DNA from 2 places in the Ureibacillus thermophilus genome. Region 2 is predicted to be linked to the other one. Evidence: a T-box and tRNA genes for the amino acid it is inferred to sense, from the RefSeq annotation. Region 2 holds a T-box; the other holds one or more tRNA genes.
What was found. A T-box is a leader RNA that pairs with one kind of tRNA and senses whether it is charged. The one in region 2 lies ahead of cysS (cysteine--tRNA ligase), so its partner is inferred to be a tRNA-Cys.
Positions count from the first base shown of each region.

Region 1: it encodes a tRNA-Cys, which carries the amino acid that the T-box ahead of cysS (cysteine--tRNA ligase) is inferred to sense. The anticodon was not compared.

Region 1 covers NZ_CP036528.1:2,878,357-2,892,096, reverse strand. The annotation lists rRNA gene rrf (5S ribosomal RNA) at 196-311, shown strand; tRNA gene DKZ56_RS14665 (tRNA-Asn) at 328-402, shown strand; tRNA gene DKZ56_RS14660 (tRNA-Ser) at 411-503, shown strand; tRNA gene DKZ56_RS14655 (tRNA-Glu) at 516-590, shown strand; tRNA gene DKZ56_RS14650 (tRNA-Val) at 594-666, shown strand; tRNA gene DKZ56_RS14645 (tRNA-Met) at 692-768, shown strand; tRNA gene DKZ56_RS14640 (tRNA-Asp) at 775-850, shown strand; tRNA gene DKZ56_RS14635 (tRNA-Phe) at 859-934, shown strand; tRNA gene DKZ56_RS14630 (tRNA-Thr) at 949-1,024, shown strand; tRNA gene DKZ56_RS14625 (tRNA-Tyr) at 1,032-1,116, shown strand; tRNA gene DKZ56_RS14620 (tRNA-Trp) at 1,128-1,201, shown strand; tRNA gene DKZ56_RS14615 (tRNA-His) at 1,224-1,299, shown strand; tRNA gene DKZ56_RS14610 (tRNA-Gln) at 1,362-1,436, shown strand; tRNA gene DKZ56_RS14605 (tRNA-Gly) at 1,446-1,520, shown strand; tRNA gene DKZ56_RS14600 (tRNA-Cys) at 1,528-1,601, shown strand; tRNA gene DKZ56_RS14595 (tRNA-Leu) at 1,638-1,720, shown strand; partial or broken gene DKZ56_RS14590 (metal-binding protein ZinT) at 1,947-2,647, shown strand; gene DKZ56_RS14585 (FusB/FusC family EF-G-binding protein) at 2,988-3,647, shown strand; gene DKZ56_RS14580 (PP-loop family protein) at 3,785-4,531, opposite strand; gene DKZ56_RS14575 (HNH endonuclease) at 4,646-5,320, opposite strand; gene DKZ56_RS14570 (tetratricopeptide repeat protein) at 5,445-6,479, shown strand; gene DKZ56_RS14565 (M20/M25/M40 family metallo-hydrolase) at 6,538-7,917, shown strand; gene DKZ56_RS14560 (3-hydroxyacyl-CoA dehydrogenase) at 8,138-9,031, shown strand; gene DKZ56_RS14555 (MBL fold metallo-hydrolase) at 9,188-10,015, shown strand; gene DKZ56_RS14550 (enoyl-CoA hydratase/isomerase family protein) at 10,219-11,025, opposite strand; gene DKZ56_RS14545 (acyl-CoA dehydrogenase family protein) at 11,038-12,081, opposite strand; gene DKZ56_RS14540 (acyl-CoA dehydrogenase family protein) at 12,078-13,232, opposite strand; gene DKZ56_RS14535 (hypothetical protein) at 13,335-13,679, opposite strand.
Region 2 covers NZ_CP036528.1:604,362-620,435, forward strand. The annotation lists gene radA (DNA repair protein RadA) at 1-877, shown strand, start outside; gene DKZ56_RS02890 (PIN/TRAM domain-containing protein) at 1,080-2,174, shown strand; gene ispD (2-C-methyl-D-erythritol 4-phosphate cytidylyltransferase) at 2,202-2,897, shown strand; gene ispF (2-C-methyl-D-erythritol 2,4-cyclodiphosphate synthase) at 3,095-3,577, shown strand; gene gltX (glutamate--tRNA ligase) at 3,747-5,207, shown strand; T-box leader at 5,216-5,430, shown strand; gene cysS (cysteine--tRNA ligase) at 5,561-6,964, shown strand; gene DKZ56_RS02915 (Mini-ribonuclease 3) at 6,966-7,379, shown strand; gene rlmB (23S rRNA (guanosine(2251)-2'-O)-methyltransferase RlmB) at 7,376-8,125, shown strand; gene DKZ56_RS02925 (NYN domain-containing protein) at 8,128-8,640, shown strand; gene sigH (RNA polymerase sporulation sigma factor SigH) at 8,711-9,358, shown strand; gene rpmG (50S ribosomal protein L33) at 9,441-9,584, shown strand; gene secE (preprotein translocase subunit SecE) at 9,629-9,814, shown strand; gene nusG (transcription termination/antitermination protein NusG) at 9,966-10,502, shown strand; gene rplK (50S ribosomal protein L11) at 10,724-11,149, shown strand; gene rplA (50S ribosomal protein L1) at 11,262-11,960, shown strand; ribosomal protein L10 leader region at 12,034-12,171, shown strand; gene rplJ (50S ribosomal protein L10) at 12,203-12,703, shown strand; gene rplL (50S ribosomal protein L7/L12) at 12,774-13,139, shown strand; gene DKZ56_RS02970 (class I SAM-dependent methyltransferase) at 13,233-13,832, shown strand; gene rpoB (DNA-directed RNA polymerase subunit beta) at 14,077-16,074, shown strand, end outside.

The DNA.
Region 1 (13,740 bases), 740 kb from region 2:
GAGGTGGAAGCACGGTGACGTGTGGAGCTGACGGATACTAATCGATCGAGGACTTAACCAATATCCTTTCAATGTCGTTATCCAGTTTTGAGAGAACAACTCTCAAACATCAAAAAATATAAAAAAATATAAATTGATGCTTGTAAAAATAATAAAATGTGTTATAATAATATTTGTCTTTCGGTAAGAAATAAGCCTAGTGACGATGGCGAAGAGGTCACACCCGTTCCCATACCGAACACGGAAGTTAAGCTCTTCAGCGCCGATGGTAGTCGGGGGCTTCCCCCTGCGAGAGTAGGACGTTGCTAGGCTTACCAATAAAATTATTCCGAAGTAGCTCAGTGGTAGAGCAATCGGCTGTTAACCGATTGGTCGTAGGTTCGAATCCTACCTTCGGAGCCATGCTTCTTGGAGAGTTGTCCGAGTGGCTGAAGGAGCACGATTGGAAATCGTGTAGACGGGGATAACCTGTCTCAAGGGTTCAAATCCCTTACTCTCCGCCATAATTAAGGAATGGCCCCTTGGTCAAGTGGTTAAGACACCGCCCTTTCACGGCGGTAACACGGGTTCGAATCCCGTAGGGGTCACCAATTGGAGGATTAGCTCAGCTGGGAGAGCATCTGCCTTACAAGCAGAGGGTCGGCGGTTCGATCCCGTCATCCTCCATACTATTGATAATGTATATTATTATCGCGGGGTAGAGCAGTCTGGTAGCTCGTCGGGCTCATAACCCGGAGGTCGCAGGTTCAAATCCTGCCCCCGCAACCAAAGAGTGGTCCCGTAGTGTAGTGGTTAACATGCCTGCCTGTCACGCAGGAGATCGCGGGTTCGAGTCCCGTCGGGACCGCCATAAAAGATGGGTCGGTAGCTCAGTCGGTAGAGCAGAGGACTGAAAATCCTCGTGTCGGCGGTTCGATTCCGCCCCAACCCACCATATAAATTAATGATGCCGGTGTAGCTCAATTGGTAGAGCAACTGACTTGTAATCAGTAGGTTGAGGGTTCGATTCCTTTCGCCGGCACCATAATTCCGGAGGGGTAGCGAAGTGGCTAAACGCGACGGACTGTAAATCCGTTCCCTTTGGGTTCGGCGGTTCGAATCCGCCCCCCTCCACCATTTATGATAACAGGGGCATAGTTTAATGGTAGAACAAAGGTCTCCAAAACCTTCAGTGTGGGTTCGATTCCTACTGCCCCTGCCAATCAATAAAATATAGTATTTTGGCGACTGTGGCGAAGTGGTTAACGCACCGGATTGTGGCTCCGGCATTCGTGGGTTCGATTCCCATCAGTCGCCCCATAAATTAATAAAAAGGATTTAGAACGAATATAATTCTGTTTATTTTGTTAATACAGTATTATTGGGGTATAGCCAAGCGGTAAGGCAACGGATTTTGATTCCGTCATGCCCAGGTTCGAATCCTGGTACCCCAGCCATTTGAGAATGCGGAAGTAGTTCAGTGGTAGAACACCACCTTGCCAAGGTGGGGGTCGCGGGTTCGAGTCCCGTCTTCCGCTCCATATTTTTGGCGGCTTAGCCAAGTGGTAAGGCACGGGTCTGCAACACCCTTATCACCGGTTCGAATCCGGTAGCCGCCTCCAAATCAAATAAGCATTGTTTTGATGTTTTATTATTATGCCGATGTGGCGGAATTGGCAGACGCGCACGACTCAAAATCGTGTTCCCAAAAGGAGTGTGGGTTCGACTCCCACCATCGGCATTGAAAATAGGGAAAAGGCTTTAGGGACAAGGGTTCTCATTAAAATGAGGACTCTTTTTTTATTTTGGATAGATAATATCACTTATTTATGAGCTGCAAGAAAAAAACAAATAGTAATCGTTACGATTTATATTGACTAATGAATGAAAACATAGTATATTCGTTAAGGTGTAAATAGTAATCATTACTATTTATAAAACAATATAGAAAAAGAGGGGTTATATTAATGAAAAAGCAATTTGCAACAACAATGGTTTTATTAGGAATGATTCTCGCGGGCTGTCAAGAAAATGAAAATGCTTCTTCAGAAACGACGACTTCTTCGCAAACTGAATTTACAGAGAGCCATGAACACAATCATGAATATGGTCACAATGCTGAAAAACAGAAAGAAATTTACTCCGGAATTTTTGAAGATGATGAAGTGGAAGACAGGGAATTGTCGGACTGGGAAGGAGATTGGCAATCTGTTTATCCTTATTTATTGGATGGAACCTTGGACGAGGTTTTGAAGAAAAAAGCGGAAACAAAGAAAGACAAGACTTTTGAAGAATACAAAGAATATTATAAAATCGGCTATGAAACAGACGTTGAACGAATTGTCATAAAGGATGATACAATAACATTTTATCGAAATGGGGAGGGGAAAACAGGAAAATATAAATATCATGGTTACGAAATACTGACATATGAAGCTGGAAATAGAGGTGTTCGTTACTTATTTGATTTGGTAGACGGTGAAGAAGGGGTTCCAAAACATGTTCAATTCAGTGATCACAATATTTATCCAACCAAATCACATCATTTCCATATTTACTTTGGGGATGCAGATCATGCAACATTGTTAAAAGAATTGGAAAATTGGCCAACATACTATTTCTCTCATTAAGCGGAGAAGAAATTGCGGAAGAAATGATGGCGCATTAATTATATCAGCTCTCTATAGCAACCTAATTTCTAGGTTTCTATTAGGGAGAAAAAGAAGGATAGTGTGATGTGACGTATATTTTCTAAAAACCATATATTCTGAACTTCATAAAAAAATCCTTCAAAGTATTGTATAATATGATTGATTGGAGGTGATAGCAAATGGCAGATATGAAGATTTATCCGCCAGAAATTGGAGCTTCCCATGCAAAGTCTGTTACTGAAATGGCGATACTTTGCATGGGTGGATTTTAAATAAATCGCCTATGAACTGAATGATCCCATTTCTGAAACAGCTTTGCAAAAATTCTTTAAATAATAAGAAAAGGAGCTGTCAGGAATGGAAAACAAAAATACAGAAATGAATTTAAAACCTTTTATTCGAAATGATCAATTCAATTTTATTAAATTTGAACTAAAAAACATTATTTCAGCACATTTATCGGTTAAAGACAAAGAAACGCTGGATGCTTTGAAATTATATGCATTCGATAAGATTCAAAACTTGTTCCCCGATTTAAATGAAGAACAAAGTGAACGATTATATAAAATCATCGACATTGAAGAGGAAACACAAGCAAAGCATTTTCTTCATGAATTGAAACAATATGTTATTCCGTTTGCGAATCTCACGGAAAATGCAATAAGAAAACTCTTTCCAAAAATAGGGAAATTAAAAGTTCCTCCATTAGTAGAAATGGATTGCAGGGAAATTTCCTATTTAGGCTGGAATGATGTCGGATTAGGAAGAAAGTTTCTTGTAGTCGAATATGACGGCAAATTGATGGGAATCGAAGGAACTTTTAAAGAGTCACATAAAGGCATATGTTCTATATGCAATAGATTGGAAGAAATCGGTCTATTTGTCGCAAATGTGAAAAGCGGAAAAGAATCTTATGTCAATAGAGGAAATTATATTTGCAAAAACAGCGTAAAATGTAATCAAAATATCACTTCATTGGATAAACTGAATAGTTTTATTGAAGTTTTAAAGAAATAAAGGAAAGGGGCTGTCTAAAAAGTCCATTTTAGTTGAAAATCCGCCAAAATTAAAACCCAAAGAATGTTGATTTTACAGCATTCTTTGGGTTTGCTTTTTTTAGATTTCGGGATTAAATACTACTTTTCGGACAGCCCCTATTTTTCCACATTCCAAAAATCCGCTTCATCCACATTTTTCACAGCATGCAAAAAGTTTTGGCGCACGTTTGGGTATTTTTCGCTTAACGCTTTGACGAGTTCTTTCATCTCTTCCCGCTTCGTGTTTTTATCCGCAGGGCAAGGGTTATGTATAATAGGGATTTCTTTCGCTTTGACGAATTGAATGATGGATTGCTCTTCAATGGCAATCATCGGGCGAATCAATGTAATGTCCAAACGGCTCATATAGGATACCGGTTTAAACACGCCCAATTTTCCTCCAAACAGAAGATTTATAAAAAAGGTTTCAATGCCGTCATCTAAATGGTGGCCGTAAGCAACTAGATTGCAGCCAAGGGATTTTGCGTAATCATATAAAATTCCCCTGCGCAAGTTGGCACATAAGGAACAAGGGTTTTTTTCCCGGCGGATGTCAAACACGATTTGGCTGATGTTGGTTTCTTTAATATGCAGCTCATGTCCGAGGCTTTCCACATAGTTTTTTAGCGGCGATAGATCCATTCCTTCAAAGCCGAGCGTCAAGGTAACAGGAACAATATCAAATTGGAAAGGAGCCTGTTGCTTGAGCAGTGTGAGAAGATAAAGCAAAGTGGAGCTGTCCTTTCCCCCAGATAAGCCAACCGCCACTCGATCTCCTTCTTCAATCATATTGTATTCCATAATCGTTTTCCGAAAGGGTTTGTAAAGGCGTTTGTTTTCGGAGTTTGAAATTTTTAATACCATTGCAGACACCTTCTGTTTAGGATATGTTTTCTAAAAAATTATAAAATATGGTTCGAACAATTTGAAGGACTCGAGAAGGTTTGTATTGCTAATTTAAAGAACGCTTTGTCACGGTTAACGATTTTCACTTCCGCCGCCCCATAAAAATCGCCCGCCGGTATGAGCCGTATGGTTATGTATGTCTTCATCCACTAGCTGCAAAACACCGGGTTCTTCGTTATGATGCCAGACATAACCATCTGGAGTTTCACCATTAGCAAACATTTCAATATCGGACTGGGAAAGGTGCAAGTCATTGGCTAAGCTTGGATTGTCCAAAATGGCTTGATACAATGTGTAATTGGCGATGCTAAAATGCACATCATCGCTTTCCAGATAGTAATCTTCCGGAAGTTCCACACTAAATTTGGATTCAAAAATCGGGAAGACCCCTTCCTTCACTTCACCATCAGGCAGTTCCACCGTTTTATCTTCAAAAGGCACCCCAGTTTCTGGATGCTCCGTGCCATTTAAATGATCGTTGATGGTATCGATTTCTTGCGCCTCTGCTAGATCAGCACCATCCAATAAAACAACAACTCCAATGGCAAGGGTAGAAACCGCTGCGACTTTTCCTATATTTTTTAAACCTTGTATTGTTTGAGTCTTGTCTCCACTTACAATTCCCTGATAAGTAGTAGAAGCATTATGGACAGTGTATTTTACCGAATTGACAACGCCTTTTACAGTTTTGCCAGTGGATTCTTTTAAGTCGTTGAATCCCTTTTCTTTATAATAGACATCTATCAAAATACATGAACTGTAAAAGATATAGTATTATTTTATTAGGGGGAATTTTCCTAGTCAATTATCTTTTGGAAACTACTTATTACCTTAAAGAACTGACACAATCCTGTTTTGAAGGGAATGGATAATGTTGTTCAGAGAATTTGAGAACCACTCTATTGAAGATTTACTTGATATTGAACAAGTGCTATTGGAGAAAAGAGCAGAGGATGAACCAGGGGCGAATAACCGGTTGCATCATTTATATAAAATACTGCTGAAAAAAATAAGAAGAAATAAAGAATATCGACATTTGGAACCGTACATAACTAAACGGTTTATTAAGCATTTAATTTGGTTTGGAACTTATATGAAAAGCTCTGTGGAAAAATCAGAAAAGGAAGCAGAACGTTACTTTCATTTAGCTCTAAAGGAAGAGCCACATATTCCTATTGCTCATTACCGTTTAGGATTTTTAGCGTATAAAAGAAAGGATTATGTGCAAGCCTTACAGCATTTTGAAAAGGCTATTCAATTAAATGAAGGGGAAGTTGAGCCAGATTATCAGTTAAATGAGATTCAACATTACTATGCCCATTTGTATTTGACGAACAGTGCGCTATTCATCGCGAAAAATGCCCAAGATTCCATCATGAACATAAAAAATAAACCCTTCCATCAACTTCCAAATTATGAAATTTCACCATTCTATGAAATAATTGCTTCTAATAATGAAGAATATTTAACGCAAAATGCTTATACCGTTGTTTCAAAAGAAGGAAAACGCTATTGCACAAAGGAAGAGGCAGAAAACTTGCAAGATACTGCGGGCATGTTAATTTGCTATTTTGGCGACAGGGAAATTGCAGCAATTTTCAATGGCGAATACGTGAAACTGACCAATCAACAAGCAGAGCTGCTTCGATATCTTTTGATATATGGAACAGAAAAGCATCCAATCACTAAATTTGATGTGGCAGATATATTTACTAGAAAAAATCCAAATTTCGAATTGAAAAATAATACATTTACAAAAGCGATTCAAAGACTGAAAGAAAAATTGGAAAACATTCATTTCCCAATTGGGATGATTCAGAATAAACAGGCGGGATACTACTTTGCTGATGAAATAGACTATCTTATCATCCACCGTACAGATGAGGATTTCTTTTTGAAAGAATGACAGGTCTGTCACCCTCCTTTTTATATCATAAATACATCAAAGCAAAGGAGTGGTGATGATGTTGAAAACTTGGAATCAATTATTCACAAGAAGCGGCTGGATTTTAGAGGAACAAGGGAAAAATACATTTGATTGCAAAAAGGAAACGGAAGAAAATCTTCAATTTTTGCAAGCCTGTTTAGAAAAAGCGGATGTACAGTATGTTTTAAAAAATCGGGAATTAATGATTGTTCAAGAATTGATGGATGAATCCAATTGGATAAGAGCAGTTGAAAAGGCGGCAAAAGAACGAAGAGACCCATCTTATTACTTCAACCCGGAATACGACGAACTGGAAATTTGTCATTTGGATTTATATATGATGGGAACTGTCCGTCAATTAAACCGTTTGGGGTTTTCTACAACCTTGTCATGTGACGGCCATGACAGAAGATTTCCTATTATTTGTTTGATGAAAGATATTGACATCGACCTGCTAACAAGCATTTTGCGGCTATTTGGCATTCCTCGCGTGTCTTATTATGAAATGCGAAACCATTATAAATTATCCCTTCGCATCAAACGCTCTCAACTTTTAGACTTGGCTGAACAGTTAAGCAATCTACATTCAGAATGGTTGGAGCAAGGAATTGAATATATTGAGCGACAATTATTAAATCAAGAAATTGAACAATGCCTTTCAATTCCGGGCTCAAGCGGGGAAGAGGATGTTATTCGCAAAGTGGTGCGAGAAAAAATGAAACCGTATGTGGATTACATCTCGGTTGACCACTACGGCAATTTGTTGGCAGAAAAGACATACGGAAACGGCAATGGACCAACCATTCTTTTAAATGCTCATTTAGATACGGTTTGTGAAATAGAACCTGGTAGAACGATTCAAAAGAACGGAACGATTTGGACTTCCAGCGAGGGAATTTTAGGAGCGGATGACCGGGCAGGCGTAGCGTTAATAGTAATGATTGCAAAACATCTGAATCAATCTGATTTTTGTGGAAAAGTAAAATTTATTTTTACCGTGGAAGAAGAAATCGGATTGGTTGGGGCTCGGCATGTCGACGAATATTTCTTGTGGGGTGTTGATGCAGCGATTGTTTTAGATCGGCGTGGAAATTCTGATATTGTAACTTCTTCCGGAGGAATCATCCCATTCTGTAATTCGCAATATGGATTATTTTTTGAACAAGTCACGAAAGAAATCGGCTTAGTCGGATGGGCTTGCAGGGAAGGCGGAAGCAGTGACACGGTCGTTTGGGCAAGCCATGGCATTGAAAGCGTAAATCTTTCAGTAGGATATGGCAATGAGCATACAGCCAAAGAATTTTTAGATGTTCAGGCTACTTACCAAACTTATATTTTGTTAAAAAGGATTTTCCAAAAAGGAAGAGAATTGCGCAGAACTTTGCGGAATATTTCAACGATGCGTTGCGCACAATAAGGATATTGAAAAGAAGAGACTTTGTTCTGCTTGGCAGAATGAAGTTTTTTTTATGGAGGAATTGTTACCTATACTTTATGTTTAAAATTTTTTCAGAAAGCATTTTTTGTGAAAAACCTTGAAGTTTATACATTTTATGAACCTTATCTACTAACCATATTTTTCAAAAAATTATAGGTGTAAAATAATAGTAGATTCCTTAAGAAACGGAGGCATACTTATGAACATTAAACAAGTGACAGTAGCTGGCGGAGGAGTATTAGGAAGCCAAATTGCATTTCAGACAGCGTTTTCGGGATTTCCGGTCAATCTTTATGACATTAGTGACGAAGCTTTAGTGAAAGCAAAAGAAAAAATTCGCGCATGGCAAGAAGCATATAAGAAAGATTTAGGGGCTACTCAGGAAGATGTGGAAAAAGCCTACAATAACTTAACTTTCTATACAGATTTAGAAAAAGCGGTGAAAGGATCGGACCTTGTCATTGAAGCGGTGCCGGAAGTGTACGATATTAAAGCAGACTTTTATAAAAAACTTTCTGAAGTGGCGGATGAAAAGACCATCTTCGCTTCCAATTCTTCTACGATGTTGCCAAGCCAATTTGCTGACATTTCCGGAAGACCTGAAAAATTTTTGAATTTGCATTTTGCCAATGAAATTTGGAAGCACAATACAGCCGAAATTATGAAACATGAAGGCACAGACGAAAAAGTATTTGAAGAAATCATTGAATTTGCCAAAGCCATTGGCATGGTTCCACTGCCATTGTATAAAGAACAGCCAGGTTACATTTTAAATTCCTTGCTCGTTCCGTTCTTGGATGCTGCGCAAAAATTAGTGGTAAATGGAATTGCCGATCCTTATACAGTGGATAAAACATGGATGATTGCAACGGGTGCCCCTCAAGGTCCATTTGCGATTCTGGATGTGATTGGCATTAACACTCCTTACAATTTGTGCCTTGCCAGAGCAAAAGCAGGAGACAAGGAAGCGGAGAAAATCGCCGAATATTTGAAAAAAGAATTCCTTGATAAAGGACGCTTAGGTGTCCAAAACGGCAAAGGATTCTATGACTATCCAAATCCGAAATACCTTGATCCGGACTTCTTAAAATAAAATAGATTTATTGGAAAAAGGGGAAATTCAGTTCTCCTTTTTCTTGTGGAAAGCACCTCCTCTGTAATTCTTCATTTTATTTTGCAGGGAGGTGTGATTTTATTTGTTTTGTGATTACAATAGAGAATAAGTAGACAATGCAATGAGGAGAAAACCATGATCCAATACAAAGATGATCACCTCACCGTATTCGAAAGCCAACTTTATAAAACCACCTCCTCCGTCATCCAAACGGAAGATTGCATGATCGTCGTTGATCCGTGTTTGCTTCCTTTTGAAGTGGATCAAATTCGGGAGTATGTCATGAGCATTAAAGGAAATCGTCCAATCTATCTCATTATTACCCATTCGGATTGGGATCATATAGTGGGGGCTGGGGCGTTTCCAGAAGCGATGGTCATTGCCAGTACCGCCTTCGAAGAGAAAAATCCAGATGACATGATTGAACAAGTGAAAGCCTTTGATGATGAATATTATATCGATCGCAAAACACCATTAATTTATCCGAAAGTGGATATAGCTGTGGAGAAGGATGGACAGCAGCTGAAAATTGGCAATACATTGCTCACTTTTTATGAAGCGAAAGGCCATACGGATGATGGCATATTTGCCATTGTAGAGCCTCTTGGGATTTGGATTGCAGGGGATTATTTATCCAATATTGAATTCCCGTTTATTTATTCAAGTTCAAAGGATTACATAAATACTTTGGAAAAAACGGAAACCATTTTGGCAAATCATCGAATGAATATCATGATTCCGGGGCATGGACATGCAGCTTGCAGCAGAGAGGAAATCATAAAAAGGAAAAATGATAGTCTTCTTTATATCATCAGTTTGAAAAAAGCCATCCAGTCCAATGCAGAACATGAGCATTTGATTGCACAATATCCATATCCAAGAAGTTTGAAAAAGTGCCATAAGGAGAATGTGCAGTTTTTAAAGAAGGAAATGGGGGAAGGATTGGTGCGGATAAAGTGCTAATTCGTGCGGATGAGGCAACATTTGGTGCGCTTACCTTCCTAATTCGTGCGGATGAAGAAACATTTGGTGCGCTTACCTCCTTAATTCGTGCGGATGAGGCAATATTTCGTGCAGATACAACCACATCCCTACTTTGTAAGAATACCTTCCCATTTTCACGAAAATGCTCCCTACCAAGTTACTGATAGGGAGCATCTAAATTGTTATTGATATTTAGGTTTCCTTTTATTAACTACTGCATCGACGCCTTCTTTAAAATCATCCAATTCCGTCACGATGGCCATTTGAGAGGAAATATAATCAAGGGCAGAGCGCAAGTCCATTTTCTGACTTTGATAAACGGCCCGTTTTATAAAACGAATTGCGGTTTGAGGCCCGTTTGCTAATTTTTCAGCATAGGAGCGGGTAAATGAATCCAATTCCTCATCTTCAACTACAAAAGTAACAAGCCCTATTTCTTTTGCCTCCGCAGCGGTAAGCATCCGTGCCGTCCATAACAAATCCAGCGCCTTGTCGATGCCAACGAGTTTCGGCAAGTAATAAGCCCCTCCATCCCCTGGCACGATCGCTACATTAATATAGCTTTCAGAAACCTTTGCGGATTTTGCGGCTATCCGGATATCGCACATAAGCGCCATATCTAACCCTGCCCCCATGGCAAAACCGTGAATTTGGGCAATGACTGGTTTATCAATTTCCTCAAGAAGCAATGGAATCCGTTGAATTTTCTTCCATAATGAATTTTTTCGAGCGAGTCCTGTGGAAGTGATATCCTCTTTGCTTCGATAAAATCCTTCGCCTGCTTGCATGGCCTTAATGTCCCCACCTGCACAAAAGGCTTTGCCGTTTCCTTTTACAATGACCACTCGTATGGAATCATCATCCCGCACCGTTTCAAATGCTTCAATCCATTTCATAATCATTTCTTCGCTGAAGGCGTTGTAACTTTCCGGTCGGTTCAAAGTAATGGTTGCAATATGGTTATCCACTTCAAACAGCAAGTCCGGCATGGAATCTCTCCCTTATTTTTTTCCTATGGTTTTTGTAAGATATGCCCATAAATCCACATCATGCTTCAGTAAATAATCGGCAATGTAGTTGCTCCAAAATGGACTGTTCCTTCCTTCATCTCGCCAAGACCATAAACGACGCGTATATTGATGCAATGTATACTCATGGGTCATCCCTATGGCTGCATGAATTTGATGGGCAACAGATGTAATAGTCGTGATGGCGTCTTCTATGCGGATGCGGGCAAAAGCAATTTCATGCAAGAAATCCTTTGATTGAATTGCAGCACAAACATTATGAAAGGCAGTGATGGCAATAGCTGTTTCCCCGGCTAACTGGGCGAGATGCTGCTGCACTAATTGGAAGCGGTGAATAGGACGGCCAAACTGCTCTCTTTTTTTGGAATATTGAACCGTGATTTCATAAATTCTTTCAATAGCGCCTGTCATTAATGCAATTTTGAAGGCGGTTTCAATAGAAAGGGTATAAAATAATTGTTCTTCGGATAGAGGAGCGATGGAAATCGGTTTTACCTTATCCAAAATAATTGTATCCCGCGGCTCGCTGGCTAAATTATTGCTATGTTCAATGGTTGCCTTTTGCAAGTCAATCAAGGCAATTTGTGTTCCTTGAAAGCTGTCGACACGGGCAACTAAATAATCAGCATGTCTTGCCCATCGAACATTGTGCAATGAACCGGAAATAAGGTCATTTTGTAAATGGAATCCTTCTTTTAAAGAGTAAGTTGCAATGTTTTTGACAATTGCCTGATTCGTTGCTTCAAGGAGAAAATTTGCAAAAGTGGATTCTGCATATGGCATTGGGGCGGCGTATTTTCCAGTCAATCTCACAATATGCAATAAATCTTCTAAATCGCCTCCAGCTCCTCCGTGTTTTTCAGAAATGGCAACGTTAAACATGCCGGTTTCTTCAAATAAAGCCCAAATGCCCCTTGCCCAATCATCCCGTTCCAACAAATCCACAACATCTTTGGAGATGTTTTCTTTCAACATGCGTCCAGCTGCATCTAAAATCATTTCTTTCATTTCGCTCATTTTTCTACCATCCCTTTCGCCACCATGCCATAAAGAATTTCCGTTGTGCCCCCTCTAATCGTAAAGCTTGGTGCATGCAAGATTGCCTGTGCCATATAGCGGTCGAATTTTCTTTTTGCCTCAAGGTTTGGATAAGTTTCAACTAACAACCGTGCAATTTCAGGAATGCTTTGTTCAAACTTTGTACCGATTGCTTTGACTAAAGAGGCAGGAATGGCGACATCCTCAGCATTGCCGGATTCCAATAATTTCGCAACGCCAATAGATAAATTTCTCAGCGCCCATAATTGGGCAAGAAGCTTCGTTGCTTGCTTTAACCCGTCTTTATTTTTTTGATGCTTTAATTCTTTTATCAATTCTTCCAGCAAGAGGTATGTGCTCAAAATGCGTTCCGGTCCGCTTCGTTCAAAGGCAAGTTCCGCCAATCCCTGCTCCCATCCGTTTCCAGTTTCTCCAACGACCATATTGTCCGGTACAAACACATTATCAAAAAAGACTTCGTTAAAATGATATTCGCCCGATAAAAATTTAATAGGAACGATGGTTACCCCTTCAGCATTCAAATCGATAATCAGCTGGCTTAATCCCGAGTGTTTCTTTTTCTCATCGTATGGGCTTGTACGGACAAGCGCCACCATATAATGGCAGACGTGGGCATTGCTTGTCCAGATTTTCTGGCCATTCACAATCCAACCACCTTCGACTTTTTCGGCTTTCGTGCGGATGGACGCCAAATCGGAACCGCTGTTTGGTTCACTTAATCCAATGGCAAAATAGCATTCTCCCTTTGCAATTTTTGGCAGGAAAAATTGTTTTTGTTCTTCCGTTCCATAACGAAGAAGCAAAGGCCCTGTCTGGCGGTCTGCAAACCAGTGAGCTGCCACTGGTGCACCAGCAGCTAAAAATTCTTCTGTTAAAATATATCGGTCAAGGGTGCTTCGTTCTTGACCTCCGTATTTTTTTGGCCAAGTCAGTCCAATCCAGCCCTTTTCTCCAATAAGCTTGGAAAAGGAGGGATCCACGCCGCTTAACCAAGAATCGATGGCAGGGGTGAATGTTCCTTTTGTAATATGCGCTTGCAGGAAATTTCGCACTTCTAAACGAAAGGCTTCCTGCTCCTCTGTAAACTGCACAGTTGGCAATTGAAACATGACATCATCTCCCTTCTTATACCGTATTATGGGAATTTTTAATATTAGTACAATTCTAATGATAGTTTCTTAGCAGAGTCAATCAAAAGATGAATTATGCTATTATTTTATTCCGTTTGATGTCTTTTGTTTTAGATGATAAGAAGTTTTTATTTTAAGATAATCAAAAGTTTTTTCGTTTAATAGAAGGAATGGGAAACAAAAAAGGGTATCTAATCCCTTTAGATCCCCCTCTACTAAATAAACATATTCAAGAAGTTTAACTGCACTTTCCGTTTGGGATTTAATCAAATTGTTGTAGTTATTGAATAAACTTTCTTTGTACTGATTGATTTGTTGTTCGTTTGAATGAATAGAATTGATAGTGTTTGAAAAAATGAAACTGGCTATAACGAGTAACAGCAATATACCAAAAATTAACAAAAGTGTTGTTCTAATTTTTTTCATGTATTCCCCCAATATTTTTACTTTGAAGTAATTTGATTGTTTTCTTGCTAACACGCTAATG
Region 2 (16,074 bases):
GCCCCAGTTTATCATCGTCGATTCCATTCAAACGGTGCATCATCCGGAAGTGACAAGCGCTCCCGGCAGCGTGTCGCAAGTGAGGGAATGTACTGCTGAACTGATGCGGATTGCCAAAACGAAAGGCATTGCCACATTTCTTGTGGGGCATGTGACGAAAGAAGGGCAAATTGCAGGGCCTCGTATTTTAGAGCATATGGTGGATACGGTTCTCTACTTTGAGGGAGAAAGACACCACACCTATCGTATTTTAAGAAGCCATAAAAACCGATTTGGCTCTACCAATGAAATTGCGATTTTTGAGATGATTCATTCAGGGCTTAAAGAAGTGTTAAATCCTTCTGAACTATTTTTAGAGGAACGTTCTCAAGGGGCTGCCGGTTCAACGGTTGTAGCTTCCATGGAAGGAACCAGACCTATTTTAGTGGAAATTCAATCATTGGTGACACCTACTAGTTTTAACTATCCAAAACGAATGGCAACGGGAGTAGACCAAAACCGGGTTCAGCTATTGATGGCGGTGTTGGAAAAAAGAATGGGAATGCTTTTGCAAGCCCAAGATGCTTATGTGAAAGTGGCGGGCGGCGTAAAATTGGATGAGCCGGCCATTGACTTAGCCATTTTGACATCTATTGTTTCCAGCTACAAAAATGCACCTGTCAATGTAACGGATGTATTTATTGGGGAAGTAGGTCTTACAGGGGAAGTTCGACGTGTCTCCCGCATCGAGCAAAGGGTTTATGAAGCGGCAAGACTCGGGTTTAAGCGCGTATTTATTCCTGCTTCAAACGTAGGCGGATGGGAATATCCAAAAGAAATAGAAGTGATTGGCGTTCAAACGATTAACGAAGCATTGAAGCTTTGTTTTAGTCGTTAAGAAGAATGCCCATTATTTGAGAACAATGGGCATTTTTTCACGAAAATTTGGGAAAAGTAAAGATAAAAATAAATTAATTTTTTATGAACAAAAAGGAAAAAAGTCCAAATTACGCATGGAAGAGGGCTGCAAATCGCAAAGGATTCATGAACGATGTATAATTATTAATAAGATAATATATCAAAAAAAAGGAGGTGGCCACATATTGAAAAGGGTTATTCAAATTGCTTTTCTGTTTATTGGAGGGGCATTGGGGTTTGTCTTTTTACCGCCATTATATGAAATTATTAATTTATCATCCAGTCCTTGGTTAAATAATCCATATACATCTGTAGCAATCGGAGCAATATTGCTGTTTCTTCTATCGTTTTCTTTATCAGATTATTGTGTAAGACTCATCAATTGGATGGAAGATGTGCTTTTTAAAATTCCAGCAGCGGACTTATTCTTTGGTACTCTAGGATTAATTGTCGGTTTAATTGTAGCATATTTTGTAGGGTTTGCTATTGAGCGGATTAATATTCCCATCATCACGGACTTCTTGCCGATTATTTTATCAATTATACTGGGCTATTTAGGATTTAGAGTCGGCTTTAAAAAGAGGGAAGAACTTTCTCAAATCTTTTCAAAATCTGGCGTAGGTTCAAAAAAGAAGCCTGGAGATAATGGCCAATCAGCTCCCCAAGAAAAAACGCTATATAAACTGTTGGATACTAGCGTTATTATTGACGGCCGCATCGCAGATATTGCAACGACAGGATTTATTGAAGGGGTTTTAGTTGTGCCGCAATTTGTATTGACAGAATTGCAGCATATTGCCGACTCCAGCGATTCCTTGAAACGCACCCGTGGCCGAAGGGGTCTGGATATGTTAAAAAGATTGCAGGACGGGAAATCTGTCAAAGTCATGATTTCAGAAGAAGATTTTGACGATGTTCAAGAAGTTGATTTAAAATTGGTTCGGCTTGCGAAAAAGATGGGCGCCAAAATTTTAACTAACGATTTTAATTTAAATAAAGTATGTGAACTTCACCATGTGCAAGTGTTAAATATCAATGAGCTTGCCAATGCGGTGAAGCCGGTTGTGATTCCAGGAGAAGATATGCAGGTTGTTGTCATTAAAGACGGCAAGGAACAAAATCAAGGTGTTGCTTATTTAGACGATGGTACAATGATTGTAATTGAAGGCGGCCGCAATTACATCGGTCAAGCGATTACGGTTACCGTCACAAGCGTATTGCAAACTTCTGCGGGACGTATGATTTTTGCAAAACCGAAAGATGAACAAGTCGCATAAAACGCAGCAAATGTAGGAGTTGAGTCTGTGGATTACGAAGTAGTGTTGCCTGCTGCCGGAAGTGGAAAACGCATGGGGGCAGGAACAAATAAATTATTTTTGTCTTTAGCCGATAAACCAATTCTGATTCATACCCTTGAAGTCTTTGAAAAGGATTCAAAGTGTACAGGAATTTATTTGGCGGTGAAGCCGGAAGAAAGAGAATATATCCAACGTTTATTAAACGAATATAACATTACAAAGGTAAAGGGTTTACCAAATGGTGGGAAGGAGCGTCAACATTCTGTTCACGCTTGTTTAAAAGTGATGAAAGATGTGGATATCGTTCTTGTCCATGATGCGGCAAGGCCCTTTATTCTTCAATCCGTTATTGATCGGTTGGTGGAGACGGCTTATGAAAAAGGCGCTGCCATCGCAGGCGTCCGTGCAAAAGATACAATGAAAAAAGTGCGTGAAGGCATCATTGTGGAAACAGTGGAGCGGGAGGATTTATGGGCGATTCAAACGCCGCAAGCTTTTCGTTTTGAATTGTTGCGCCAAGCGGAAGATCTAGCAGAAAAAGTCGGGTTTTTAGGAACCGACGAAGCGATGCTGGTGGAACGCCTTGGCCACGAAATCCATATTGTAGAAAGCAGTTATGAAAATATAAAAATTACTACGAAAGAAGATTTAATCTTTGGCGAAGCAATATTAAAAAATCGACAGTTGAAAACTGAAAGGTAGCCTCACCAATCAACTTGATTAGTGGGGCTTTTTCTTGTTTGACTTTACCTAAATAGAATTTTTGTGAAAAAGGCTTACAATCCATTCAAATGGGAAATATGTTAATATATGAATTGGTCATTTGCAATAGATTACAGTAAAGGATGGTGAATGCTGCATTATAGGCTAAATTAGTCTTCAGAAGATGCAGCTAGTATATGTTTCGGGTTGGACAAGGATTTGACGTTCATGCTTTTCAAGAAGGGCGTCCGCTGATTATTGGCGGAATTGAAATACCTCATACTAAAGGGCTTTTAGGACATTCCGATGCAGATGTATTATTGCATGCAATCACCGATGCAGCCCTTGGAGCGATTGGCGAAGGAGATATCGGCCGCCATTTTCCAGATACGGATCCGCAGTATAAGGATGCAGACTCCGCAAAATTATTAGAATATATTTGGAACATCGTAGAAGAAAAAGGCTATGTTCTTGGAAATGTAGATTGTACCATTATGGCCCAAAAACCAAAAATGGCTCCCTATATTGAACAAATGAAAAATCGTATTGCACAATTGTTGCATGCAGAACCATCCCAAGTGAATGTGAAAGCGACGACTACTGAAAAATTGGGATTTGTTGGACGAGAAGAAGGAATCGCAGCATTAGCGACCATATTATTAATAAAAAAACCATCTTGAGTGATGTAGCCATTTCCTTTTCGAAATGACAAAATTTATTCCCTTTCATAAACTTTTCAATGCTGCGCTGTAGTGGTAAAATGTACAAAAGTCAAGGGGAGCATGGAAAATCGCAGGATTTAAGGAAGAAATAAAGTTTTTTTATTGTAAAACTTAGGAGGAAATGATGATGGCAAAAAAAGTTCGTGTTCGGTATGCACCAAGTCCTACCGGTCATTTACATATCGGTGGAGCACGTACGGCATTGTTTAACTATTTATTCGCAAAACATTATGATGGAACATTTGTTGTCCGCATTGAAGATACAGATTTAGAGCGCAATATTGAAGGAGGGGAAGCATCCCAGCTTGATAATTTGCGCTGGCTGGGAATCATTCCGGATGAATCCCCTGAAATCGGCGGGCCTTATGCGCCATATCGCCAAACAGAAAGATTAGAGATTTATAAAAAACACGCAGAAGAACTATTAGAACGCGGTTTAGCTTATAAATGCTTCTGTACGCCGGAAGAATTGGAAGCTTCAAGGGAAGCCCAAAGAGCAAAAGGCGTGGCTGCTCCTGTTTATGATGGAAAATGTCGCCACTTAACAAAAGAAGAAATTGCAGAAAAAGAAGCGCAAGGAATTCCTTATACAATCCGCTTCAAAGTTCCTGAAAATGTCACTTATAAATTTAATGATATGGTGCGCGGAGAAGTTGTATTTGAATCAAAAGATATCGGCGATTGGGTAATCATGAAAGCCAATGGCATCCCTACTTATAACTTTGCGGTGGTGCTTGATGACCATTATATGGATATCACTCACGTATTCCGCGGAGAAGAGCATTTATCCAATACACCAAAACAAATGATGATTTTCGATGCGTTCGGCTGGGAATATCCTGAGTTCGGCCATTTGACAATCATTGTGAACGAAAATCACAAAAAATTATCAAAACGCGATGAATCCATTATCCAATTCGTTTCCCAATATAAAGAACTCGGCTATTTGCCGGAAGCCATGTTCAACTTCTTTGCATTGCTCGGCTGGTCTCCAGAAGGGGAAGAAGAAATCTTTACAAAAGAAGAACTCATCAAAATTTTCGATGAAAAACGTTTATCCAAATCACCATCCATGTTTGACCGGAATAAATTAACATGGATGAACAATCAATACATTAAAAAATTATCTTTAGAGGAAGTAGTCGAACTTTCATTGCCTCACTTGCAAAAAGCCGGTCTGTTTCCTGAAGAATTAAATGAAGAACAAAAAGAATGGGCAACGAAATTGATTAGCTTGTACCACAATCAAATGAGCTATGGTGCAGAAATTGTGGAACTATCTAGCCTATTCTTTAAAGATGAAGTGGAATATGACGAGGAAGCAAAAGAAGTGTTGGCATGGGAGCATGTAAAAGATGTCATTTCAGCCTTTAAACGTCAGTTGGAAGCGTTAGAAACATTCGATGCTCCTTCCATTAAAGCATCGATGAAAGAAGTGCAAAAAGAAACTGGCTATAAAGGGAAAAACTTATTTATGCCAATCCGTGTGGCGACAACAGGCCAAACGCACGGTCCAGATTTAGCTAATACGATTGAGTTGGTAGGAAAAGAAAAAGTGTTAGCCCGTTTAGAAAAGTTCGTAAACTAATTGCATATGGAAAAGCGTTGAAAAGGAGAAGTACGTAAAATATGTTTGACAGAGAGGGTCACCATTGGCTGAAAGTGACCTAAACCTCTATTTTACGGAAATGCACCTTTGAGCGCTTTGCTGAAAGAAAGTAGGCAAGTCGGCAAGTCGCCGTTATCGACAAACGAGGGGAAAGCATGATGCTTTCAATCAGAGTGGAACCGCGCAAAAGAGCGTCTCTGTCATAGAAATATGATGGGGGCGTTTTTTTATTAAGTTATTGACTTCTTTTATAAAAAAGATGGTAATTTAGTTATAGATGAACATTGTCCGGAAAAATGAAAAGATTGGAATTTTGTAAAGGAGAGACTGCTATGGTAATTCAGATTTACAACACGCTGACAAGAAAGAAAGAGCCTTTTGTTCCTCTTGAAGAAGGAAAAGTAAAAATGTACGTATGCGGACCAACTGTTTATAACTATATACACATTGGAAATGCCCGTCCGGCGATTGTATATGATACAGTTCGCAGATATTTGCAATATAAAGGCTATGAAGTAAAATACGTATCAAACTTTACAGATGTGGACGACAAAATAATTAAAGCGGCCAATGAGTTGGGAGAAGAGGTTTTTGAACTTACGGAACGCTTCATCAATGCCTATTTTGAAGATATTACGGCTCTCGGATGCAAGAAAGCGGATGTGCATCCTAGAGTAACGGAGCATATGAATGATATTATTGAGTTTATTCAAGTCTTGGTGGATAAAGGATATGCTTACGAATCTCAAGGGGATGTCTATTTCCGCACGCGCAAATTTGAGGAATATGGAAAGCTCAGCCATCAATCTATTGATGACTTGAAAGTGGGCGCCCGCATTGAACCGGGTGAAAAGAAAGAAGACCCGCTGGATTTTGCCCTCTGGAAAGCGGCAAAACCGGGGGAAATCTATTGGGAGAGTCCTTGGGGAAAAGGGCGGCCTGGTTGGCATATTGAATGCTCTGTGATGGCTCGAACTCATTTAGGAGATACTATTGATATCCATGCTGGAGGGCAAGATTTAACATTCCCTCACCACGAAAATGAAATTGCCCAATCCGAAAGTTATACTGGAAAACCTTTTGCCCGTTATTGGATGCATAATGGATATATTAATATCGATAATGAAAAAATGTCTAAATCATTAGGAAATTTTGTATTAGTCCATGACATTATCCAAAAAATCGATCCGCAAGTGTTAAGATTTTTCATGCTATCTGTACATTATCGCCATCCAATCAATTTCTCTCAAGAATTGATTGAATCGGCTCGAAGCGGATTAGAGCGTTTGCGCACAGCTTATTCGAACTTGGAGCATCGCTTAAATTCGGCTACAAATCTTGCGGAACAAAGTGAAGAGTATTTGCAAAAAATTGATGAGTTAAAAAAAGAATTTGAAAGAGAAATGGACGATGATTTCAATACAGCAAATGCCATTTCCGTTTTATTTGAGCTGGCGCGAATTGCTAATACGTATGTAAACCAAGCTAATACCGATGAAAAAGTATTAAAAGCATTTATTGAAACTTTTGATGTGCTAAGTGGCGTATTAGGAATTAACTTAGCGCAAAAGAAAGAAATTTTGGATGAAGAAATTGAAAAATTGATTGAAGAGCGGAACATTGCACGAAAGAATCGTGATTTCAAACGGGCAGATGAAATTCGAGATCAACTATTGAAAATGAATATAATTTTGGAAGATACACGTCAAGGTACCCGTTGGAAACGAGGTTCATAATATGACCCAACTTGTAGATGTCAATCAAATGAATGCACTTGCCTTAGCTTATATGGGAGATGCGGTGTTGGAACTGCACATCAGAGAACATTTGCTTTTGAGCGGCCGCATGAAGCCAAATACGCTGCACCATGAGGCAACTAAATATGTTTCTGCCAAAGCTCAATCTATGATTGTCCGTCGCATGATAGAAGAACAGTTTTTAACGGATGAAGAACTGGCGATTTTTAGAAGGGGCCGCAATGCAAAATCCGGCACTGTCCCGAAAAATACGGATGTGATAACTTATCGCAACAGCTCTGGATTTGAAGCAATTCTAGGTTCTCTATATTTGACGAAGCAATATGAGCGCGTCAACAAAATTATTGATTACGCAATACAAATCGTTGAAGAAGAGAAAGGAGGCGCGAAATGAGCGAGAATGGAGAAATCATTGCTGGAAAGAACCCGGTGTTGGAAGCCCTTCGTTCAGGGCGGGAAATCAATAAAATTTGGATTAGCGAAGGCGTGAAAAAATCTGGGATTAAAGAATTGCTAGATTTAGCTCGTGAACGCGGAGTATTTATACAATATGTGCCAAAGAAAAAAATTGACCAGTTAACAAACGCTAATCATCAAGGGATTGCCGCTTCTGTGGCTGCTTATAAATATGCGGAGCTGGCTGACTTGTTTCAGGTGGCGAAAGAAAGAAAGGAAGATCCGTTTTTCATCATTTTAGATGAATTAGAAGATCCGCATAATTTAGGTTCTATTATCAGAACTGCTGATGCGATTGGCGTTCATGGTATAATTATACCCAAGAGACGTTCTGTAGGTCTTACTGCAACGGTAGCGAAAGCATCTACCGGGGCAATTGAGCATGTTCCTGTTTGCCGGGTGAACAATTTGGCTCAAACGGTAGATGAATTAAAAGAAAGAGGCCTTTGGATTGCGGGGACAGATGCAAAAGGCAGCATTGATTATCGAAAAATGGATGCTGCCTTGCCTTTAGCAATCATTATCGGAAGCGAAGGGAAAGGTATGAGCCGTCTACTGAAGGAAAAATGCGATTTTCTCTATTCTTTGCCAATGGTTGGACACGTCAATTCATTGAATGCTTCTGTTGCAGCGGCATTATTAATGTATGAAGTGTATCGAAAAAGGCAAGAAGTGAATGATTAGTCATGGAGAACATTTTAATCGTTGACGGTTACAATATGATTGGTGCTTGGAAAGAATTGCGGTCTTTAAAAGATACCAATTTGGAGGAGGCGAGAAACCGCCTGGTGGAACTCTTGGCAGAATATCAGGCGGTGATGGGGTGGCGCGTCATAGTCGTATTTGATGCATACCATGTTTCAGGAGCCGAAAGATCTTATCTTCAAAATTCGGTGGAAGTTATTTATACCAAAAAGAATGAAACGGCGGATGAACGAATCGAAAAATTGTCAAATGAATTAAAAAAACGGAAAGTCCAAATTTATGTCGCCACCTCCGACATGACTGAACAAAACGTTATATTTGGAAACGGCGCTTTGAGAAAATCAGCCCGTGAACTAGAAATAGAATTGGAGATTATTCAATCAAATATATCAAAAAAGGTGGAAACATCGCAGAAAGAAAGGCCGAAATCTAGAATTCCATTATCGAAAGAAGTAGAGTTAACCTTTGAAAAATGGAGAAGAGGGTTAAAATAACTCATTGACCTATATTTTCCAACTCATATATACTGTTCCTAATACGATTTATACGTCTGGGGTGAGGCCGTTGCTAAAAACAGAGCAATCGCAAACAGCACAATCTTTTGAAGAGCTAACGGATGAACAGCTTGTCGAACTAGTGCACCAAGGGAATACAGAGGCGTTGGATTATTTAATTAATAAATATCGGGTATTCGTAAAAACAAAAGCGCGTTCTTATTTTTTAATCGGGGCGGATAAGGAAGATATCATCCAAGAAGGCATGATTGGCTTATATAAAGCTGTGAGAGATTTTAAAGGGGATAAATTAACTTCCTTCAAAGCTTTTGCGGAATTATGTATTACGCGTCAAATTATTACGGCTATTAAGACAGCTACGCGCCAAAAACATATTCCGCTCAATTCTTATGTTTCATTAGATAAGCCGATTTATGATGAAGAATCCGATCGGACGTTGATGGACGTCATAACAGGTGCGGAATCTGAAAACCCTGAACATTTAATGATTAATCGTGAAGAGTACTCCCATTTGGAGGAAAAAATCAGTGAAATATTGAGCGAACTTGAACAACAAGTACTTTCATTATACTTGGATGGACAATCCTATAATGAAATCTCTGAAGAATTAAATCGCCATGTGAAATCCATTGACAATGCGTTACAAAGAGTCAAGCGAAAATTAGAGCGCCATTTAGAAAATGGAGAAATTATTTGAAAACTATATTTGCTATTATTGACAGCTTGTTTTTTTGGTGTTAGTCTTTAAAAGATAAAATGCCAGAATAGAGGTTATTCTTATGGCAAAGAAAATCGTTTTATGCTGTGAAGAGTGTGGTTCGCGAAATTACACTTACCCTGAAAAAGAAAATACAACTAGATTGATGCTAAAAAAGTATTGTCCACATTGCAAACGGCATACGTTGCACAAACAAACCCGCTAGTTGATATAGAGAACATAGATGAGTTATTCGGAGGTTAAGCGAGAATGGGCAAAATTAAAAAGTTTCTGCAAGAAGTCGTGACAGAAATGAGGAAGACAAGCTGGCCGAAAAGTAAAGAGCTTACAAAATACACAGTAGTTGTAGTGACGACGGTAATCTTTTTCGCGCTCTTCTTTCTGCTAGTGGATTTAGGTGTTTCTGAATTGTTCCGTTGGTATTTAAATATATAATTATTTGAGTAAACATATTTTTTGAAAATAGCCCGTTTGTTCTTCTACGGGTTTTTTTCATTTGTTTTACTTTATAATAGTAATACGGAACCAGCCGCCGTCAGGGATGCGCATATGTAAAGGAGGGAAGGACGAATAGTCCGGCAACATTATGGAAAAACAATGGTATGTAGTTCACACTTATTCAGGTTATGAAAATCGTGTGAAGGCGAATCTGGAAAAACGTGTAGAAACAATGGGAATGCAAGATCTAATTTTCCGGGTTATTATTCCTGAACATGAAGAAACAGATTTAAAAGATGGAAAAAAACGCACAGTGAAACGCAAAGTATTCCCAGGCTATGTACTAGTTGAAATGATTTTAACAGATGAGTCTTGGTATGTTGTGCGAAACACTCCAGGCGTAACAGGATTTATCGGCTCTTCAGGCGGGGGCGCAAAACCGACGCCGCTACTTCCGGAAGAAGCGGATCGTTTATTACGCTCCATGGGACTTCACAAAAAAGCCATTGGCGAATTGGATATTTCTGTCGGCGATTTAGTGGAAGTGTTAGAAGGTCCGTTCAAGAACTTCAAAGGAAATGTTGAAGAAATTGATGTAGATAAAGGAAAAGTGAAAGTTTCTGTCGACATGTTTGGTCGCGAAACAAAAATGGAACTTGATTTTGAACAAGTGCAGCGAGTATAAATTTAAATGACGAAATTAGCTTAAATTGCAAATATTTTATTGCTTCATAATATTTTTGCTTGCTTAACAATCTGAAAAATGGTATCATTTCATAGGTCAGACTAGTTTTACAGTCTGAAGAATTGACTAAAGATATTTTATCGGCATGGCTGATAAATGGATATTTGAGTGGGAGGGGCAACCCAATATACCACATCACGGACTTTAAGGAGGTGTGTCTCGTGGCTAAAAAAGTAATTAAAATTGTTAAACTTCAAATTCCTGCTGGTAAAGCGAACCCAGCTCCACCAGTTGGTCCTGCACTTGGTCAAGCTGGTGTAAACATCATGGGATTCTGTAAAGAATTTAACGCTCGTACTGCTGATCAAGCAGGTTTAATTATACCTGTTGAAATTACAGTATTCGAAGACCGTTCATTTACTTTCATTACGAAAACTCCACCTGCAGCTGTATTACTTAAAAAAGCAGCTGGTATCGAATCAGGTTCTGGTGAGCCAAATCGTAAAAAAGTTGCAACGGTTAAACGCGATAAAGTTCGCGAAATCGCAGAACTTAAAATGCCTGACTTAAATGCTGCGTCTGTAGAAGCGGCTATGAGAATGGTTGAAGGTACAGCACGAAGCATGGGTATTGAGATTGTTGACTAATCTAATCTCACATTAATCGTGTTGTGTTTTTGAGGTTGCGCAAGTTCTGTAGAACCCGCAACCTTTATTCGTGGGAGGTAAATTCCGCTAAAACCACAAAGGAGGAAAAATAATGGCAAAACGTAGTAAAAGAATGCAAGAACTTTTAAAATTAGTTGATCGCACAAAATTGTATCCAGTAGAAGAAGCAATTGCATTAGCTCAAAAAACTAGCAACGTTAAATTTGATGCGACTGTAGAAGTAGCTTTTCGCTTAAATATTGATACTCGTAAAAACGACCAACAAATCCGCGGAGCAGTTGTGCTTCCAAACGGAACTGGTAAAACTCAACGCGTATTAGTATTTGCTAAAGGTGAAAAAGCGAAAGAAGCTGAAGCTGCTGGTGCAGATTATGTAGGCGATGTAGATTACATCAACAAAATTCAACAAGGTTGGTTCGATTTTGATGTAATCGTAGCTACACCTGACATGATGGGTGAAGTTGGTAAACTTGGTCGTGTATTAGGTCCAAAAGGATTAATGCCAAACCCGAAAACAGGTACAGTAACTTTCGATGTAGCAAAAGCAATCGCGGAAATCAAAGCTGGTAAAGTAGAATACCGCGCTGATAAAGCAGGTATCGTTCATGTACCAATCGGTAAAGTTTCTTTTGAAACTGAAAAATTGGTAGAAAACTTCTTAGCTGTATTCGAAGCGATTCAAAAAGCAAAACCAGCTGCCGCAAAAGGTACTTACATGAAATCAGTGAACATCACTACTACAATGGGTCCATCTATCAAAGTGGATGCTTCAAGCGTAGTAGTTAATTAATAAATAAAAAGTAGGATAAAACTATTGACAATTTTCCTATCCATGATTATTATGGATGATGTTCTGAATTGAATATTGTGACTCATTTGTACCGTAGACAGTAGGGGTGCACCGGCACTTAAACTTTCCCTACCGAGGTCATAAATCGATTCTTTTGATGATGACGTTTTATGCCTTCGTGTGTCTACACGGAGGCTTTTGTTTTATCGGTATGAATGACCCATTCTACAGGAGGTGTCAAAATGTCTAAAGCAATTGAAGCCAAAAAAGCGCAAGTACAAGAAATCGCGGATAAATTTAAAAATGCTGCTTCAGTAGTAATCGTTGACTACCGCGGTTTGAACGTAGCTCAAGTGACAGAATTGCGTAAACAACTTCGCGAAGCTGGCGTTGACTTTAAAGTTTACAAAAACACTTTAACTCGCCGCGCTGTTGAAGAAGTTGGATTAGAAGGACTTAACGATTATTTAACAGGTCCAAACGCGATCGCTTTCTCTAGCGAAGATGTTGTAGCGCCAGCGAAAATTCTTAACAAATTCGCGAAAGATAACGAAGCGCTTGAAATTAAAGCAGGTGTAATTGAAGGAAACATTGCAACAGTTGAAGAAGTTAAAGCTCTTGCTGATCTTCCATCTCGCGAAGGTTTACTATCAATGTTGCTTTCTGTACTTCAAGCTCCAATTCGCAACTTTGCTCTTGCAGCAAAAGCTGTTGCGGAACAAAAAGAAGAACAAGGTGCGTAATTTTTCGCTTACCACATTTCGATTTCAGGCAAATCGCCTAATAAAAATATCGATATAGGAGGAATATGAAATGACTAAAGAACAAATTATTGAAGCTATTAAAGAAATGACAGTTCTTGAATTAAATGACTTAGTAAAAGCAATCGAAGAAGAATTCGGCGTAACAGCTGCTGCTCCAGTTGCAGTTGTTGGTGGCGCTGCTGCAGGTGCTGCTGCTGAAGAAAAAACTGAATTCGATGTAGTACTTGCTAACGCTGGCGACCAAAAAATCAAAGTTATCAAAGTTGTACGTGAACTTACTGGCTTAGGCTTAAAAGAAGCTAAAGACTTAGTTGACAACGCTCCAAAACCACTTAAAGAAGGCGTTTCTAAAGAAGAAGCTGAAGAAATCAAAGCTAAACTTGAAGAAGTTGGCGCTTCTGTAGAACTTAAGTGATAATTGCTTAAGGATGGATTTATACTAAAAAATAAAAAAAAGCTCGTCGTATTTGGCGAGCTTTTCTTCATTTCTTCAGGGAGGCCCAATAATATGACAGAACATTATTATTCCAAAAAGCCTCAAACAGAAAGCAAACCTCAGCAATGGCGTTATGTGCTTTTAGGACATTCTTTATTATTCGAAACGGATTCGGGTGTATTTAGCAAAAACGAAGTGGATTTTGGATCGCGTTTATTGATTGAAACCTTTCAAATGCCTGAAGTAGATGGTGCTGTTTTAGATGTTGGCTGCGGCTACGGGCCCATTGGTTTGGCCATTGCAAAACAATATCCTGAGCGGACCGTTTTTATGATGGACATTAACGAACGGGCTGTTCAATTGGCGAAGAAGAACGCTGAAATGAACGGAATCCAAAATGTACGAATTTATGAAAGCGACGGCGTATCAGTAGATGGGGATGTCCAAGTGGCTGCTGTATTGACAAATCCGCCAATCCGTGCAGGTAAAGAAACGGTTTTTAAAATCTATGATGGAGCATTCCGATATTTGTGTGTTGGAGGAGAACTATGGGTGGTTATTCAGAAGAAACAAGGTGCGCCATCCACGCTAAAATATTTAGAAGAGAAGTTTCGTTCAGTGGAAATAATGGAGAAGAAAAAAGGTTATTGGATTATTAAAGCTGAAAAATAAGAGGAGTAACCATAAAATATTGACTTGACAAATCGGCTATGATAACATAATAAAATGCAAAAATATTATTTTTTGGGAGTGTGCCCTTTTGTATGCAATCATTTTGATGTGGGGATACTTGCCATTGATAAATTAAGTTTAATCGAAAATGAGGTTTTAGAAAAGTCTCGTTTTCTTTTTGTCTTTGAAAAATCATACACCATTTATTAGATTTTGCAAAGACCTATTATCGCTTTATTGAGGGGTGAATAAGTTGACAGGTCAACTAGTTCAGTACGGACGACACCGCCAGCGTAGAAGCTTTGCGCGCATTAAAGAGGTGTTGGAGCTTCCAAATTTAATTGAGATTCAAACATCCTCATACGAATGGTTCCTTAAAGAAGGATTGCTTGAGTTGTTTAAAGAAATTTCCCCAATTGAGGATTTCACAGGCAATCTCTCCCTTGAATTTGTCGATTTTTCATTAGGTGAACCAAAATATGATGTCGATGAATGTAAGGAACGAGATGTAACTTATGCAGCTCCATTGCGTGTAAAGGTACGTCTTCATAACAAAGAAACTGATGAAGTAAAAGAACAAGATGTGTTCATGGGGGATTTCCCATTAATGACTGAAACAGGCACATTTATTATCAATGGTGCCGAACGGGTTATCGTATCTCAGTTGGTACGTTCGCCAAGCGTATATTATCACGATAAAACAGACAAAAACGGCAAAAAAGGATTTGGTGCAACGGTCATCCCTAACCGCGGCGCATGGCTAGAGTTTGAAACAGATGCAAAAGACATTGTTTATGTCCGCATCGATCGCACTCGTAAATTGCCGGCTACCGTTTTATTAAGAGCGCTAGGCTTTGGTTCTGATCAAGAAATTCTTGATATTATCGGCGACAACGAATATTTGCGCAACACGATTGAAAAAGACAATACAGATAGCACGGAAAAGGCATTGATTGAAATTTATGAACGCCTTCGTCCGGGTGAACCGCCAACAGTTGAAAACGCCAAAAGCTTGCTTTATTCCCGTTTCTTTGATGCGAAACGCTATGATTTAGCGGCTGTTGGTCGTTATAAAATGAATAAAAAATTGCATATAAAAAATCGTTTGTTCAATCAAAGAATTGCCGAAACATTAGTCGACCCTGAAACAGGGGAAATTATTGTCGAAAAGGGTACAATTCTTGATCGCCGTACATTAGATAAAATTCTGCCTTATTTAGAGAAAGGTGTCGGATTCCGTACTTTATCTCAAGTAGGCGGTGTATTGGATGGAGATATTACAATCCAATCCATTAAGATATATGCTCCGAATGATGAAGACAAAATCATCAACGTGATTTCTAACGCAAACGTTGAAGAGGAAGTGAAACATTTAACACCAGCTGATATTATCGCTGCCTTGTCATACTTCTTCAACTTGCTATATGGCGTAGGAAACGTGGATGACATCGATCATTTAGGTAATCGTCGTTTACGTTCAGTTGGGGAATTGTTGCAAAATCAATTCCGCATTGGACTTTCCCGTATGGAACGTGTAGTGCGTGAACGGATGTCCATTAACGATACGGCTTCCATCGTGCCGCAACAATTGATTAATATTCGTCCTGTGATTGCAGCAATTAAAGAGTTCTTTGGTAGCTCGCAATTATCTCAATTTATGGACCAAACAAACCCGCTAGCAGAATTAACGCATAAACGCCGTCTTTCTGCCTTAGGACCAGGTGGTTTAACGAGAGAACGTGCAGGTATGGAAGTGCGCGACGTTCACTACTCACACTATGGTCGTATGTGTCCGATTGAAACGCCAGAGGGTCCAAACATCGGATTAATCAACTCGCTATCAACTTATGCAAAAGTGAATAAATTCGGCTTTATTGAAACCCCATACCGCCGAGTTGACCCTGAAACAGGGCGAGTAACAGATCAGATTGACTACTTGACAGCGGATGAAGAAGACAACTATATCGTGGCTCAAGCGAACTCACCGTTGAATCCAGACGGTACATTTGCCAAAGAAGAAGTTTTAGGTCGTTTCCGTGGAGACAACACAGTTTTCAAAAGAGAATTAGTTGACTACATGGACGTATCACCAAAACAAGTAGTATCTGCAGCGACAGCATGTATTCCGTTCTTAGAAAACGACGACTCCAACCGCGCGTTGATGGGGGCAAACATGCAGCGTCAGGCAGTGCCATTAATCCAACCGGAAGCTCCTTATGTAGGGACAGGAATGGAATACGTT